Regions from separate parts of the Janthinobacterium tructae genome, predicted to be linked through region 2. Evidence: predicted binding sites of a transcription regulator. Region 2 holds the regulator's gene; each other region holds the start of a gene.
What was found. The regulator FNR, encoded in region 2, switches genes on or off when oxygen is low (the NO sensors DNR and NnrR bind a similar motif). The targets are predictions, from matches to a motif close to TTGATNNNNATCAA.

Region 1: a site for FNR is predicted at 1,911-1,924, ahead of FJQ89_RS15260 (KamA family radical SAM protein). Genes of this name have one in related genera too.
Region 3: a site for FNR is predicted at 2,337-2,350, ahead of nirK (copper-containing nitrite reductase). Genes of this name have one in related genera too.
Region 4: a site for FNR is predicted at 1,465-1,478, ahead of ubiU (ubiquinone anaerobic biosynthesis protein UbiU). Genes of this name have one in related genera too.

The regions. Positions count from the first base shown of each region.
Region 1 is NZ_CP041185.1:3,488,962-3,492,455, forward strand. Features, by position in the region: gene FJQ89_RS15255 (MFS transporter) at 1-403, opposite strand, end outside; gene FJQ89_RS15260 (KamA family radical SAM protein) at 406-1,770, opposite strand; gene FJQ89_RS15265 (cache domain-containing protein) at 2,055-2,513, shown strand; gene FJQ89_RS15270 (methyl-accepting chemotaxis protein) at 2,582-3,494, shown strand, end outside.
Region 2 is NZ_CP041185.1:4,184,681-4,188,174, forward strand. Features, by position in the region: gene ccoG (cytochrome c oxidase accessory protein CcoG) at 1-1,327, shown strand, start outside; gene FJQ89_RS18310 (FixH family protein) at 1,430-1,954, shown strand; gene fnr (fumarate/nitrate reduction transcriptional regulator Fnr) at 1,958-2,716, opposite strand; gene FJQ89_RS18320 (response regulator) at 2,956-3,494, shown strand, end outside.
Region 3 is NZ_CP041185.1:3,387,820-3,391,313, forward strand. Features, by position in the region: gene FJQ89_RS14825 (nitric-oxide reductase large subunit) at 1-61, opposite strand, end outside; gene ytfE (iron-sulfur cluster repair protein YtfE) at 77-754, opposite strand; gene nirK (copper-containing nitrite reductase) at 784-2,268, opposite strand; gene norR (nitric oxide reductase transcriptional regulator NorR) at 2,419-3,494, shown strand, end outside.
Region 4 is NZ_CP041185.1:67,680-71,173, forward strand. Features, by position in the region: gene FJQ89_RS00310 (ribonucleoside triphosphate reductase) at 1-844, opposite strand, end outside; gene FJQ89_RS00315 (hypothetical protein) at 963-1,379, opposite strand; gene ubiU (ubiquinone anaerobic biosynthesis protein UbiU) at 1,542-2,579, shown strand; gene ubiV (ubiquinone anaerobic biosynthesis protein UbiV) at 2,706-3,494, shown strand, end outside.

The DNA of each region.
Region 1 (3,494 bases), 700 kb from region 2:
CAATGGCGCACGAGATCGCTTTCACGGCGGCCATGAAACAGCCGCCCAGGCCTGCCCCCATCAGCGCGCGCGCCCACATCAGCTCGGCAAAGCTGTGGCCCCGGCTGAACAGCCACACACCCAGGGCCGCCAGCGCCAGCAGCCACAGTTGCACCGTGCGGGGGCCGTAACGGTCGAGCGCCATGCCGATCGGCAGTTGCACCAGCGCAAAGGCGAGAAAAAAGGCGCTGGTCAGCAGGCCCAGCTGCGCTGGCGTCAGGACGATGGCGCCCAGCAATTCCGCCGTCAGCACGGCATTCACGCCGCGCAGCAGGCACGACAGGTAATGCCCGAGCGCGAACGGCAGGAACACCAGGCAAAACACGGCTACGCCGGAACGCGAAGAGGCGCCGGCGCCGTGCATGCTCAGGCGGCCTGTGCCAGGCGGATGATTTTATGCGGCACCTGCGGCACAGGTTCATCCGTTTCAAAGAAAAATTTATCGTGGCCGAATGCGGGCTTTAAATCGTCCATCCACGTCGCTTCCGCATCGAACTGCGCATAAAACGGCCGGCGCACCCAGTCCGGGTTGCGCGCCTGCAAAAATTGCAGGGCAAACAGTTTTTCGCCATTGATGGTGACGATGCCATCGATGACGATCTTGCCGGGGAACGCGCTCATGGAGGGCCCGCGCACCGTGCGCGACAGGCCGGACACCCTCTGGTAGGCGGCCTGGAAGATTTCATGTGCCTTCGCCAAGGGCAACTCGAAATAGCCGCGCGGCCCCGTGTCCCGTTCGACAAACATGTAATACGGAATCGCTCCCAGGCGCGTGCCCGTCTGCCACAGCTCGGCCCAGCTAGCCGGGTCTTCATTGATGTGGCGGATCAGCGGCCCCTGCATGCGCAAGGTGGCGCCCGTGGAGACGATGCGTTTCACCGCTTGCTGCGCGATATCCTGGCGCAACTCGACGGCATGGCTGTAATGGCCCATCACGGCCAGGTTCTTGCCCGCCTTGACGATGCGCTCGAACAGGCGCAACAAATCGTCCGCATCGCGGTCCGAGACAAAACGCTGCGGCCAATACGCCACCGCCTTGGTGCCGATGCGGATATTCTGGATGTGTTCCAGGCCCGGCGCCAGCAGCGGCTCCAGGTGGGCGGCCAGTTGCCGCGTGTTCATGATCATCGGGTCGCCGCCCGTGATCAGTACATCCGTCACTTCCGGATGCAATTTCAGGTAGGAGGCCAGCTCATGCGACTCGCGCGCATCGAACTTCATGTCATCCATGCCGACGAACTGGGGCCAGCGGAAGCAGAAGGTGCAATACGCGTGGCACGTCTGGCCCGCGCTGGGGAAAAACAGCACCGTCTGCACATATTTATGCTGCAAGCCGCGCACGGGTGCATCGTTGACTTTCGGCACGTTATGCGTCATCTGCCCGGCCGGATGGGGATTCATGCCCAAGCGCAAGCCATGCACATAGGCATCGATGGCCGCCTTGTCACGCTGCACCAGCACCAGGTCGCGCAAGTGCGCGTACTGCTCGGGCGGCAACATGTCGCGATGGGGAAAGACGAGGCGGTAGATGGGGTCGTCAGGAATATTGTTCCAGTCGATCAGCTGGTCAAGCACATAGGCATTGGTGCGAAACGGCAAGACGTGCGACACCACTTGCACGGCTACACGTTGCTCTTCCGGCAGCCATTCCCACTGCCGCGCCTGATGAATGGTTTGCCGCGTATACGGCTTGAACTTGGGTGAAAACGGCTCGGTAATGAGTGCGGACACGATAGTCTCCTTGCCAATAAATAGCGATAACTTTCATGAAATTGACCCTATATCGGCCAATTCCAGCCTCTTTCCCCCACGGGCCATGCCAGCTCGGCACGCTGTGAAAGTCATCATAATTCTTGCCATCTGGAACCAAATTGCTACACATCAACAAGCATTCCGATACGTTGTTCGCTGCCTACAAGCAACACCTTAGTTTGTTCCATCGCAATTTGATGGGACCGTCGACGACGTAAATTACGGCTTGGCAATACATCCCTCGATTCTCACAAGGAGCTGTCATGAAACGCTTATTCACGGGTAGCCTGCTGTGCCTGGCATTTGCCGGCGGCAGCGTCAATGCCGCCGTCGAACCAACGGAAAAAGACGCCATCGCCATGGCCGAACGGGGCGCCGCTTTCATGAAGGCGCATGGCAAGGAAGAAATGATGAAGAAAATCACGGCGAAAGACCCCGACTTCGTGCAGGGCTCGCTGTATGTGGATATGCGTGACATCAAGACGGGCATCGTACTGGCCCACCCCATCAATCCTTCCATCGTGGGCAAGGATTTGACGGACGTGCCTGATGCGAATGGCAAGAAATATCGCCGTGAAATCATTGAGCTGGCGCAAAAGCAGGGCAAGGGCTGGGTCGACTACCAGTACAAGAATCCCAGCAGCGGCAAGATCGAGCCGAAGACCACGTACATCCTGCGCGTCAACGACGTGGTGCTGGAAGCGGGGATCTACAAAAAATAAGGCAGCGGCGGCGTACACGCACGCTGTGCGCCGCCTACGGTTGGAACAGCCATAGCCAGGAGTCAAGCATGCTCAATCAATTACGCATCGGACCAAAATTATTGCTGGCGCCCGCCCTGGTCTTGCTGCTGCTGATACTCAGCTCGAGCGGCGCCTGGTATGGCATGGTGCGGCAAAATGCCTCGCTGGAAAACATGGTACGCGTGCGCATCACGCATCTGAAAGCGGCCGCCGACATACTCGGCGAGGCCAAGCACGTACACGGCAATATGTACCAGTTGCTGTCGTGGACGAATGGCAGCTTCGCCAAGGCTCGCCTCGATACACTGGAGCAACAGATCAAGGCGCGTCACGCGGCCATCGGCACCCAGCTGGCCACGCTGCGCGCCACGGCCACGGGCGCCGAACGCAACCTGGTCGATGCCGCCATCACGGCCCTGGCCGGCTATCGCAAGGCCGTGCTGGAAACCATGGAAATGGCGCAGATGGACCAGTCGATCGCCACCAATTCCATGCTCAAGGCAGAAACGCAATTCGGCCAGTTCAATACGCAGCTGGCGCAGTTGTCGGCCCTGGAAACGACGCTCAGCAGCCAGGCCCATGCGACGGCCAGCGCCGAGTTTCGCAGCCTGGGCTGGAGCCTGCTGCTGACCGTCATGCTCTCCATCCTGGCCTCCATCGTGGTGACCATGCTGGTGCGGCGCGCCATGCTGGTGGAAATCCGCGGCATCGCCGACGCCGTGCAAGACCTGGCGGCGGGCAAGCTGATCGCCGGTGCGCCCAAGCAAGGCAATGACGAGATCGCCGCCACCTCGCGCGTGCTGGACCAGACCATCGCCCACCTGAACCAGACCTTGCGCACCATCATGGACGCCGTGCAATCGATCGACACGGCGTCGCGCGAAATTGCCACCGGCAATCTGGATCTGTCGGCGCGCACGGAAATGCAAGCCAGTTCGCTGGAAGAAACGTCGAGCGCCA
Region 2 (3,494 bases):
GGCCAAAGGACGCTACGCTACCTGGCGATGGGTATGCGTATGGCTTACTCAGCTGGCGTTCTACGGCTTGCCGTGGTTGACCTGGAATGGCAGGCAAGCCCTGCTGTTCGATTTGACCACGCGCAAGTTCTACATTTTCGGCGTCGTGCTGTGGCCCCAGGATTTCATCTATCTGGCGGCCCTGCTGATCATCTGTGCGTATTTGTTGTTCCTCGTCACGGCCATCGCCGGGCGGGTGTGGTGCGGGTTCTCTTGCCCGCAAACGGTATACACGGAAATCTTCCTGTGGGTCGAACGCCGCATCGAGGGTACGCGCAGCGCGCGCATGGCCCTCGACAAGCAGGGACCGTCCGTGCGCAAGGCCTTCAAGAAGACGGCCAAGCACCTGGCATGGGGCGCCATCGCCCTGTGGACGGGCTTTACCTTTGTCGGCTATTTCACGCCGATCAAGGAACTGGCGCGCGAGGTGACCACCCTCAATTTCGGTCCCTGGGAATGGTTCTGGGTCTTGTTCTACAGCCTGGCAACCTACGGCAACGCGGGCTGGCTGCGCGAGCAGGTGTGCAAATACATGTGCCCCTACGCGCGCTTCCAGAGCGCCATGTTCGACCAGGACACCCTGATCATCACTTACGATGCCAAGCGCGGCGAACCGCGTGGCGCCATCAGCAAGAAGGCTGGCAACAACGACAAGCTGGGCGATTGCATCGACTGCACCCTGTGCGTGCAAGTATGTCCGACCGGCATCGATATCCGCAACGGCCTGCAGTATGAATGCATCGGCTGCGCCGCCTGCGTCGATGCCTGCAATACCGTGATGGACAAGGTCGACCGGCCGCGGGGACTGGTACGCTACAGTACCGACCATGCGATGGAAAACAACTTCAATTCGAAGCAGATCCGCCAGCGCGCCATGCGCCCGCGCGTGCTGATCTACACTTCCATCCTGGCCCTGATCATCATTGCCGTGTGTACCTCGCTGGCCCTGCGCACGCCCCTGAAAATGGACGTGATCCGCGACCGCGGTTCGATGGGACGCGAAGTGGAAGACGGCATGATCGAAAACGTCTACCGCTTGCAGATCATGAATACCTCGGAGCAAACCCAGCACTTTAAAATCAGCGCTTCCGGCTTGCCCGGCCTGACCTTGCTGACGCGCGAAGAGGTGACCTTGCAGCCGACGGAAACGCTGGGTTGGCCGATCCGCCTGCGCGTGCCGCACGGCGTGGGAGAAAAGGGTTCGAACAAGATTGCGATCGAATTGCACTCGCTGGACGACCCGTCGCTGCATGTGCGTGAAAGCGCGGTATTCATCGTGCCGCGTTAACAAGGAAAGGCGGACGGGGACCGGGTGCCCTCGCCGCCGCCATGAAGTTGCAGGAAGGCCAGTCCCCGCATGGGGATTGGCCGATTAAACAGGAGAAATATCATGTCCGACAGTCTCAAGCTGCAAGCCCCCGTTGCCCCGTGGTACAAGCATCGCTGGCCATGGCTGCTGATGATCGGTCCCGGCCTGTCCGTGGTCGTCGGCAGCTGCATGGCGTATATCGCGTTTACGCAGCCCGATGCCTTGGTGGTGGGTGATTATTACAAGCAGGGCAAGGCGATCAACCAGGACTTGCGGCGCGATACGATCGCCAGCGACCTGGCGATGGATACCAGCCTGTCCTATGATGTGGCGTCAGCGCGCCTGAGTGGTTCAGTGCACAGCTTCGGCAAGGCTTACCAGGGTCCGTTGCAGCTGCATCTGGCGCATGCGACCCTGCCGGAAAAGGATATCAAGCTGCTGGTGCAGCCCGATGCGGCCGGCAATTTCTCCGTGGCGCTGCCGATGCTCGAGCGCAGCCGCTGGCAAGTACTGGTGGAAAACGACAAACGCGAGTGGCGCCTGTCCGGCATCTGGACCTGGCCGCTGCAGCGCAGCATCGCGCTGCATGCCGATGAAGAGCTGTAAGCCTTATTTGCAGACGTCCGTGCCGGCCGTGATAGCTTTTAACTTGGCCGGCTGCAAGATCTCGATCTCGCGGTTGGAGACGCGCAGCCAGCCTTCCTTCTTGAATTTCGACAATAAACGGCTGACGCTCTCGATGGTCAGCCCCAGGTAATTGCCGATTTCCTCGCGCGACATGCGCAGCTGAAATTTGCTGGCCGAATAGCCACGCGCTTCATAGCGCGAGGCCAGGTTGACGATAAAGGCGGCAAAACGCTGGGTCGCCTGCATATTGCCCAGCAACAGCATGACGCTTTGCTCGCGCGTGATTTCCTGGCTCATCATGCGATGGAAATGGCGCAGCAGGGTCGGCATATTGCCCAGCAATTGTTCCAGGCTGGAAAAAGGAATTTCACACACTTCGCTGTCTTCCAGCGCCACCGCATTACAGTGGTGGCGGTCGGCGCTGATGGCGTCCATGCCCAGCAGTTCGCCAGCCATCTGGAAACCCGTCACCTGCTCTTCACCGCCCGGATTGATCTGGTACGTCTTGAAGTGCCCCAGGCGGATCGCGTACAGATTCTGGAACGAGTCGCCGATGCGGAACAGCGAGGCACCGCGCACGATCTTGCGGCGGCGGCCGATGATCTGGTCCAGCCTGTCCATGTCGCCCACATCGAGGCCCATCGGCAGGCACAATTGATGCATGCTGCAGGTCGAGCATCGCGCACGCAACGCTTCCACGGTCACTGTGGGCATGGTGGGAGTGAGTAGCGCTTCAGTCATGTCGGTACCTTTTAGAAAATGCAATAACGAGTTTACTGCATACAGGGTTGCCGTGTGCCAATTTCACCGCATTTCCGCTGAATAAACGACGTTCTGACTTTAATTATATGGCAACATCGTTAAAAGCCCATGTGGGAAAGGCAATTTGCGCGGCGCCGCTTGCCAAGTTGATGTATTGATAGGAAAATTCCCGACAGCATTAGCTGCCGCCTGTACCACCCGGTACTGAAAAGGAAATCATGAAGCCTCTCGGCATCAAAGCAAAAGTCGCGCTGGTCACCAGCCTGACCTCGGTCGCCATGATCGCGCTGGTCACCATGATACAGGTGCAGCACATGCGCGCCGACTTCACCCGAGTACTGCTGAGCCAGCAATCTGCCCTGATCACCCGCACCGCTGCCGAGCTCGACGACAAGCTGGGCATGCTGCTGCAGATCGTCACCCTGACGGCCAGGCAGCAGCCGCCGGAACTGATCGCCCGGCCCGCCCAGTTGCGCGAATACTATGCGCGCCGCTCGATGCTGATACTGTTCGACGACGTGCTGGTGCTCGATGCGCAAGGCGCCATCGTGGCCGACATGCCGGAAGTGGCGGGGCGCGCCGGCATCAACGTCGCCGAGCGCGAGTATTTCCAGACCGTCCTGCGCACGCGCCAGCCCATGATCACCGAACCGATGCTGGGCAAGTCGAGCGGCATGCCCATCGTGCAGATGGTGGCGCCCGTGCTCACCGCCGATGGCCAGGTGGCCGGCGTGGTGATCGGTGTGCTGCGCCTGTA
Region 3 (3,494 bases), 800 kb from region 2:
GCGAAAACGTCACGATCAGCACACCGATCAGGGTGAACCAGAGTTTTTTATAGGGACCCATGGGTCTTTCCTTTTGTCAGTGCACCACGGCCGGCGCAAAGCGCTCGAACAGGATATTGTTTTCAGTATGGATGTGCGCCATCAGGTCGGCACGGAAGGTGCGCAAGCCCGTGTACAGCGCGCGCCAGGTGGTGCAGGCGCCAGCCGGCGCGGTGATATCGTTCGTCATCGCCTCCATCGCGCGCAGAGCCACGCCATGGTCATCGTGCTCCATGCGCATCACGTTGATGGGCGCGCCGGCCCGCGGGCCCTGGCCGCGCACGATCATCGGGAACAGCACATCTTCTTCCTTGCGCATATGGCTTTCCAGCTCCTGCGCCATGGCCGACAGGTGTTCCGCCAGCCCGTGCGGACAGTCGGCGCGGTCGCCATGTACCTGCTCGACCTTGCGCGCCAGGCGTATCAGCTCGGGCAACTGCTCGCGGTGCACGGAGTGATAGCGCGCCAGGATGTGTTCCACCAGTTCGGTGGCCGGGGCGTCCTGCCAGTCACGCTCGCCGCTGGTATCTGCGCGCTCTGCCAGCAGCCGCAGTTCCTCGACGATGGGCGCCGTGTCCACGCCGGCCGCAGCGGCCGCCGCGCGCAGGGTCTTGTTGCCGCCGCAGCAGAAATCCAGGCGGTGCGCATCGAACAGGCGCGTGGCGCCAGGGATGCGGCGGGCCAGCTGGCCCAGGGATAACTCGATCATTTCCATAACAGTTCCTTGAGGATGAATAGGTAGATTTAATGTACGGCGCCCGCGTGGTAGACGCCGGGCACGGGTTCGCCAGTCACTTCCAGCACGCCCACGGCGCCCTTGCCGGCGCGCGACAAGGCATGGTCGACCAGCAGATAGCTGCCCGGGTGCTGCACCTTGAGTTCGACGATGGTCGCGCCGCCCGGTGCCACCAGGGTGGTTTGCACGTCGTGTTTCGGGCTGCTGATCGAGCCTTCGCTATACACCTTGTCGAAGATCTCGCCGATGATGTGGAAGGACGAAATCTTGTTCGGGCCGCCCACGCCGAAATAGATGCGCACCGTCTCGCCGACTTTCGCCTGCAATTTATGCGTCTTGCTCAGGGCGCCCACTTCGCCATTGAAGACGTAGTAGTCGGGCAGCTCATTGGCCATTTTTTCCAGGTTCGCTTCCTGATGCACGGGAGCGCCATGCGGACGTCCCGTATACATCTCGCCCTGCATCACGTAATACTCGCGGTCCACCTTCGACAAGCCGCCTTCCGGTTCGACCAGGATCATGCCGTACATGCCGGCCGCGATATGCTGCGGCACCAGCGGCGTGGCGCAGTGGTAGACGAACAGCCCCGGATTGAGCGCCTTGAAGGTGACGGTTTTTTCCTGCCCCGGCGCGACCTGCGTGTGCTGTCCGCCGCCATGGCCGCCCGTCACGGCGTGCAAATCGATCGAGTGGATCATCTTGCTGTCCTTGGCGTTGAACAGGGTCAGTTCCACCGTGTCGCCCACCTTCGCGCGCAGCATCGGGCCAGGCACTTGCCGGTTGAAGGTCCAGTACGTAAAAGTGGTGCCGTCATCGAGCTTGCCCGGCAATTCCACCGTCTCCATGCGGTACTTGAGCAACTGCGGCGCGCGCGCGCCGACGGCGACGGGAACCTGCGCCGGGTTGGCCGCCACGCTGACGGCCGACGGATCGGGGCCGCGCATCGGCGACGGCGCGGGTGTGTACAGGGCCAGCGCGGCGGCCTGGCTGGACTCGCTGCCAGTGCTGCCGGCGGCGGCAGCCTTCGGTGCCCCGGCTTCGGCCAGCGACGTGCCGGCGACTTCCAGCTTGCCTTCCATGCCGATCTGGCGGTGGCCGGGAATCGAGCAGTAATAGGTGAACGTGCCGGCGCGCGTGACCTTGAAGCGCACGCTGGTGCTGCCGCTATTGGCGCTGAATTTGGCGGATGCCACGTTGAGCTCCGGGATCAGCAGGTCGTGCTCGGCGCCTTCGCCGCTTTTCAGCACCAGTTCGACCGTATCGCCCACCTTGGCCGCCAGCACCGGGTTGACCTGGCCCTTGGCGTCGATGAAGACCATCTTGCCGTCGACGATATTGGTTTGCAGTTCATAGCGCTTGAGCGTCGCAGCGGCGGAGGATTGGCTGGCAGCGGCAGCGCTGGCCGGCAGGCTCGCCTGGGCTTGCACGGACAGGGGCATGGCCAGGACACAGACGGCGGCGGCAATGGCGCGGAGGGAGGGAGTCGTTTTCATCAAGCTTTCCTTGGTCTTGTATGCCGGTTCGGCACACTTATCTAGGCAATCCGTGTGCCAGGAAAAACTTGTTTTAAATCAACGATTTGAAAAATGCAGGGTCGGTATGACCCTGTTTAAGCAGGGTTCGTTGTACCCTGCATGGTACTTATGACCACCACTGCCATCCACCTGCTGTTACTCACCGACCTAGTCGCCGACCTGCCCGTGGCCGTGCGCCTGCAGCGCCTGGTGGGCAGCCTGCGCGCCCACTTCGGCTGCGAGGCCGTGGCCTTGCTCAAGCTCGATGGCGAACACCTGCGCCCCGTGGCGATGGCCGGCCTGGCCAGCGACGCGCTAGGGCGCCGCTTCGCCGTCGCCGACCACCCGCGCCTGGCCGCCATCCTGCAGCGGCGCGGCGTGCTGTGCTTCCATCACGACAGCTCCCTGCCCGATCCCTACGATGGCCTGATCGCCGAACGGGCCGGCGAGCCGCTGCCCGTGCACGACTGCATGGGCATGGCGCTGGACCTGGAAGGCGAACGCTGGGGCGTGATCACGCTCGATGCGCTGCAGGTGGGTACCTTCGACGCGCGCGCGCAGCGCGACCTGGGCGAGCTGGCCTGCGCCATCGAGGCGGCCGTGCGCGTGACCCGCCTGGAAACGGAAATCCGCGCCCTGCGCCTGTCGGGCGGCGCCATGCAGGCCGACGCGCAAGCGCCGCGCGAGGAACACGACTTCGTCGGCCAGAGCGGCGCCATCATGCAGCTGCTGCACGAATTGCAGGTGGTGGCCGAATCGGATCTTCCCGTGCTGCTGCTGGGAGAGACGGGCGTGGGCAAGGAACTGTGCGCGCACCGCCTGCACCGGCTGTCGCGCCGCGCCGGCAAGCCGCTGATCCACGTCAATTGCGCGGCCTTGCCCGAGTCCCTGGCCGAAAGCGAATTATTCGGCCATGTGCGCGGTGCGTTTTCCGGCGCCGTCAGCGACCGGCCTGGCCGTTTCGAAGCGGCCGAGGGGGGCACGCTGTTTCTCGATGAAGTGGGAGAATTGCCGCTGTCGATACAGGCCAAGCTGCTGCGCACCCTGCAAAATGGCGAAATCCAGCGCCTGGGCGCGGACCGGCCTCGCCGGGTCAACGTGCGTGTGATCGCCGCCACCAACCGCAGCTTGCGCGAGCATGTGCGAGACGGCACGTTCCGCGCCGACCTGTATCACCGTTTATCCGTGTATCCCGTGCCGATTCC
Region 4 (3,494 bases), 2.2 Mb from region 2:
GTTCCGAATTGATGAAATTCTGGAAGTAGGGCAGGCCGTAGCGGGCCGTCATCTCGAACAGGCGTTCCGCATTTTCGCTATGCCAGTCGAAATCCTCGGTGATGTTGTAGGTGGGGATGGGAAAGGTGAAGACGCGGCCCTTGGCGTCGCCCGCCATCATGATCTCGATGTAGGCGCGGTTGATCATGTCCATCTCCGCCTGCAGCTCGCCATAGCTGAAGTCCATCTCCTGGCCGGCGATGACGGGAATCTGCTCGCGCAGGTCGTCCGGGCAGACCCAGTCGAAGGTGAGGTTGGTAAACGGCGTCTGCGTGCCCCAGCGCGATGGCACGTTGAGGTTGAAGATCAGCTCCTGCATGTACTGGCGCACGTCTTCGTAGCGCAGGCTGTCCTTGCGGATGTAGGGCGCCATGTAGGTGTCGAAGGAGCTGAACGCCTGCGCGCCGGCCCATTCGTTTTGCAGGGTGCCGAGGAAATTGACGATCTGGCCGATGGCGCTCGACATGTGTTTCGGCGGGCCCGATTCGATCTTGCCCGGCACGCCATTCAAGCCTTCATGCAGCAGGGTGCGCAGCGACCAGCCGGCGCAATAGCCGGCCAGCATGTCGAGGTCGTGGATGTGCAGCGCCGCTTCGCGGTGCGCCGCGCCCACTTCCGGCGGATACACCTGGTCCAGCCAGTAGTTGGCGATGACCTTGCCCGACACATTGAGGATCAGGCCACCCAGTGAGTAACCCTGGTTGGCGTTGGCGTTGACGCGCCAGTCGCGCCGCTCCAGGTATTCATTGATGGACGCGGCGACATCGACCTGGCCGCGTGTGGGGGAAACTGCATTCGTCGTCATGAAACCTCCAATAAACACAACATGCGGTGTTTTTATGAAGGTTATCCACTAAATGTAGTGCCGTCAAAGGTGGCGTGCAAGCGATTCGCGGATACTTGATCCAGGTGAAAAAACCACCTCAGCCGGTTTTGTTCCAGCGCGTTTCGCGCAGGATCAGCCAGCTCGCGCAAAAGAACGCGGCGCCGCAGGCGGCGATGCTGGCGACGGAGGCGGGCAGTACGTGGGCCCAGATTTCCAGCGGCGTATAGGTGCTCCAGCTGGCCACGCGCGCGTCGAACGTGACGTAGTTCGCCAGCAGCCAGTAGATGGCCAGCAGGCCCGTGCAGATGGCGGCCTGACGCAGCAGCGGCAGTTGGCGGCGCGCGAACACGGCCAGCAGGAACAGCAGCAGCACGCCCGGATAGGCGCCCAGCACTTCCGGCGACAGCACGGAGATGGTCCCCGCGTCATAGCCATCGGCCGGACCGGCCCACTGCACTTGCAGCGCGGTGAGGAACAGGGTCAGAAGGAAAATCAGCAGCGGTTTGCGGGTCATGGTGGGCAATCGACGAGGGAGGAAAGTGGGGCATTTTACAGCCAGGTCAAGCAAGTTGAAGGCGCGCCAGCCATGCATGCATTCCTTCACCTGCGTCAAGGACTGGGCAGCATGGGCGGGGCTATAGTCTGCACCCTGAGCCGATACAGGACTGTGAACATCATGATGCTTGAAGCAACCACCGCCACCCGCGTGGCCGGACCGCTGGAACTGGTCTGCCCCGCCGGCAGCCTGCCTGCCCTGAAAGCGGCTGTCGACAATGGCGCCGACACCGTTTACCTTGGCTTTCGCGACGCCACCAATGCGCGCAATTTCGCGGGCCTCAATTTCGATGAGAAGGCCATCGCCGAAGGCGTGCGCTACGCCCATCAATATGGACGCAAGGTGCTGCTGGCGCTGAACACCTATCCGCAGCCGCACAACTGGGCCGTGTGGCGCAGTGCCATCGACCGCGCGGCTGAGGCCGGCATCGACGCCATGATCGTCGCCGATCCGGGTCTGATGGCCTACGCGGCCCAGCACCAGCCGCAGCTGCGCCTGCACCTGTCCGTGCAGGGCTCGGCCACCAACTACGAAGCCATCAATTTTTACCATGAACACTTCGGCATCGCCCGCGCCGTGCTGCCGCGCGTGCTGTCGATGGCGCAGGTGGAACAATTGATCAGCAAGACGGAAGTCGAGATCGAAGTGTTCGGTTTCGGCAGCCTGTGCGTGATGGTCGAAGGGCGCTGCGCGCTGTCGTCGTATGCGACGGGCGAGGCGCCGAACACCCACGGCGTGTGCTCGCCGGCCAAGGCCGTGCGCTGGCTGGAAACGCCGGACGGTCTGGAGTCGCGCCTGAACGGCGTGCTGATCGACCGCTACGCACCCGGTGAAAACGCCAGCTACCCCACCCTGTGCAAGGGGCGTTTCGAAGTCAATGACGAAGAGTATTACGCGATCGAGGAACCGGCCAGCTTGAATACCCTGGCGCTGCTGCCGCAACTGATCGCCATGGGCGTGCGCGCCGTGAAAATCGAAGGGCGCCAGCGCAGTCCCGCCTACGTGGCCCAGGTCACGCGCGTGTGGCGCGAAGCGATCGACGCCTGCCGCGAAGGCAATCCGCGCTACGCCGTCAAGCCGGGCTGGATGGCGGCCATGGACAAGCTGGCCGAGGGCCAGCAGCACACTTTAGGCGCCTACCACCGCTCCTGGAAATAGCAAAACCTACTGCGCGTCCCGGGGCGCGGCCTGCGATGCTCACTGTGCTCTAGCACAGCTGCGCTTCTCGGCCTCGCCGCGAGCCGCTCGCTACGGTTTTGTAACTTAAAAAATACTGGAAAAGGCATGCTAAAACTATCGTTGGGCCCCTTGCTGTACTACTGGCCGCGCGCCACCGTCTTCGAGTTTTACCAGCAGATCGCCGGCAGCGCCGTCGATATCGTGTATCTGGGCGAAACCGTGTGCTCGCGCCGGCATGAGCTGCGCCTGGCCGACTGGCTCGATATCGCCGACATGCTGGCCGCTGCCGGCAAAGAGGTGGTGCTGTCGACACAGGCGCTGATCGAGGCGGGCGCCGAACTGGCGACCCTGCGCCGCATCACGGGCAATGGCCGCTATACGGTCGAAGCCAACGACATGGGCGCCGTGCATTGCATGGAAAAGGGCGCGCCCTTCGTCGCCGGCCCCCATTTGAACCTGTTCAATGGCCCCAGCCTGCAACTGCTGGCGCGCCTGGGCGCGCGGCGCTGGGTGATGCCGCTGGAAATGGGGCAGACGGCGCTGGCCGAGATGCAGCGCCAGAAACCGGAAGGGCTGGAGACGGAAGTGTTCGCCTACGGCCGCATGCCGCTGGCGTTTTCCGCGCGCTGTTTCACGGCGCGCAACCGCAACCTGCCGAAGGACGATTGCGGCTACAGCTGCCTGGAGGAGCCGGACGGCTTGCTGCTGCGCACGCGCGACGAGGTGCCCTTCCTCGTACTGAACGGCACGCAGACGCAGTCTGCCCTGGTCTACAACCTGGTGCGCGAACTCGACGCCATGCGCGACATGGGCGTGGCGGTGGCGCGCATCAGCCCGCAGGCCATGCATACGGAACAAGTCATCGCCATCTTCGACCGCGCCCGCCGTGGCCAG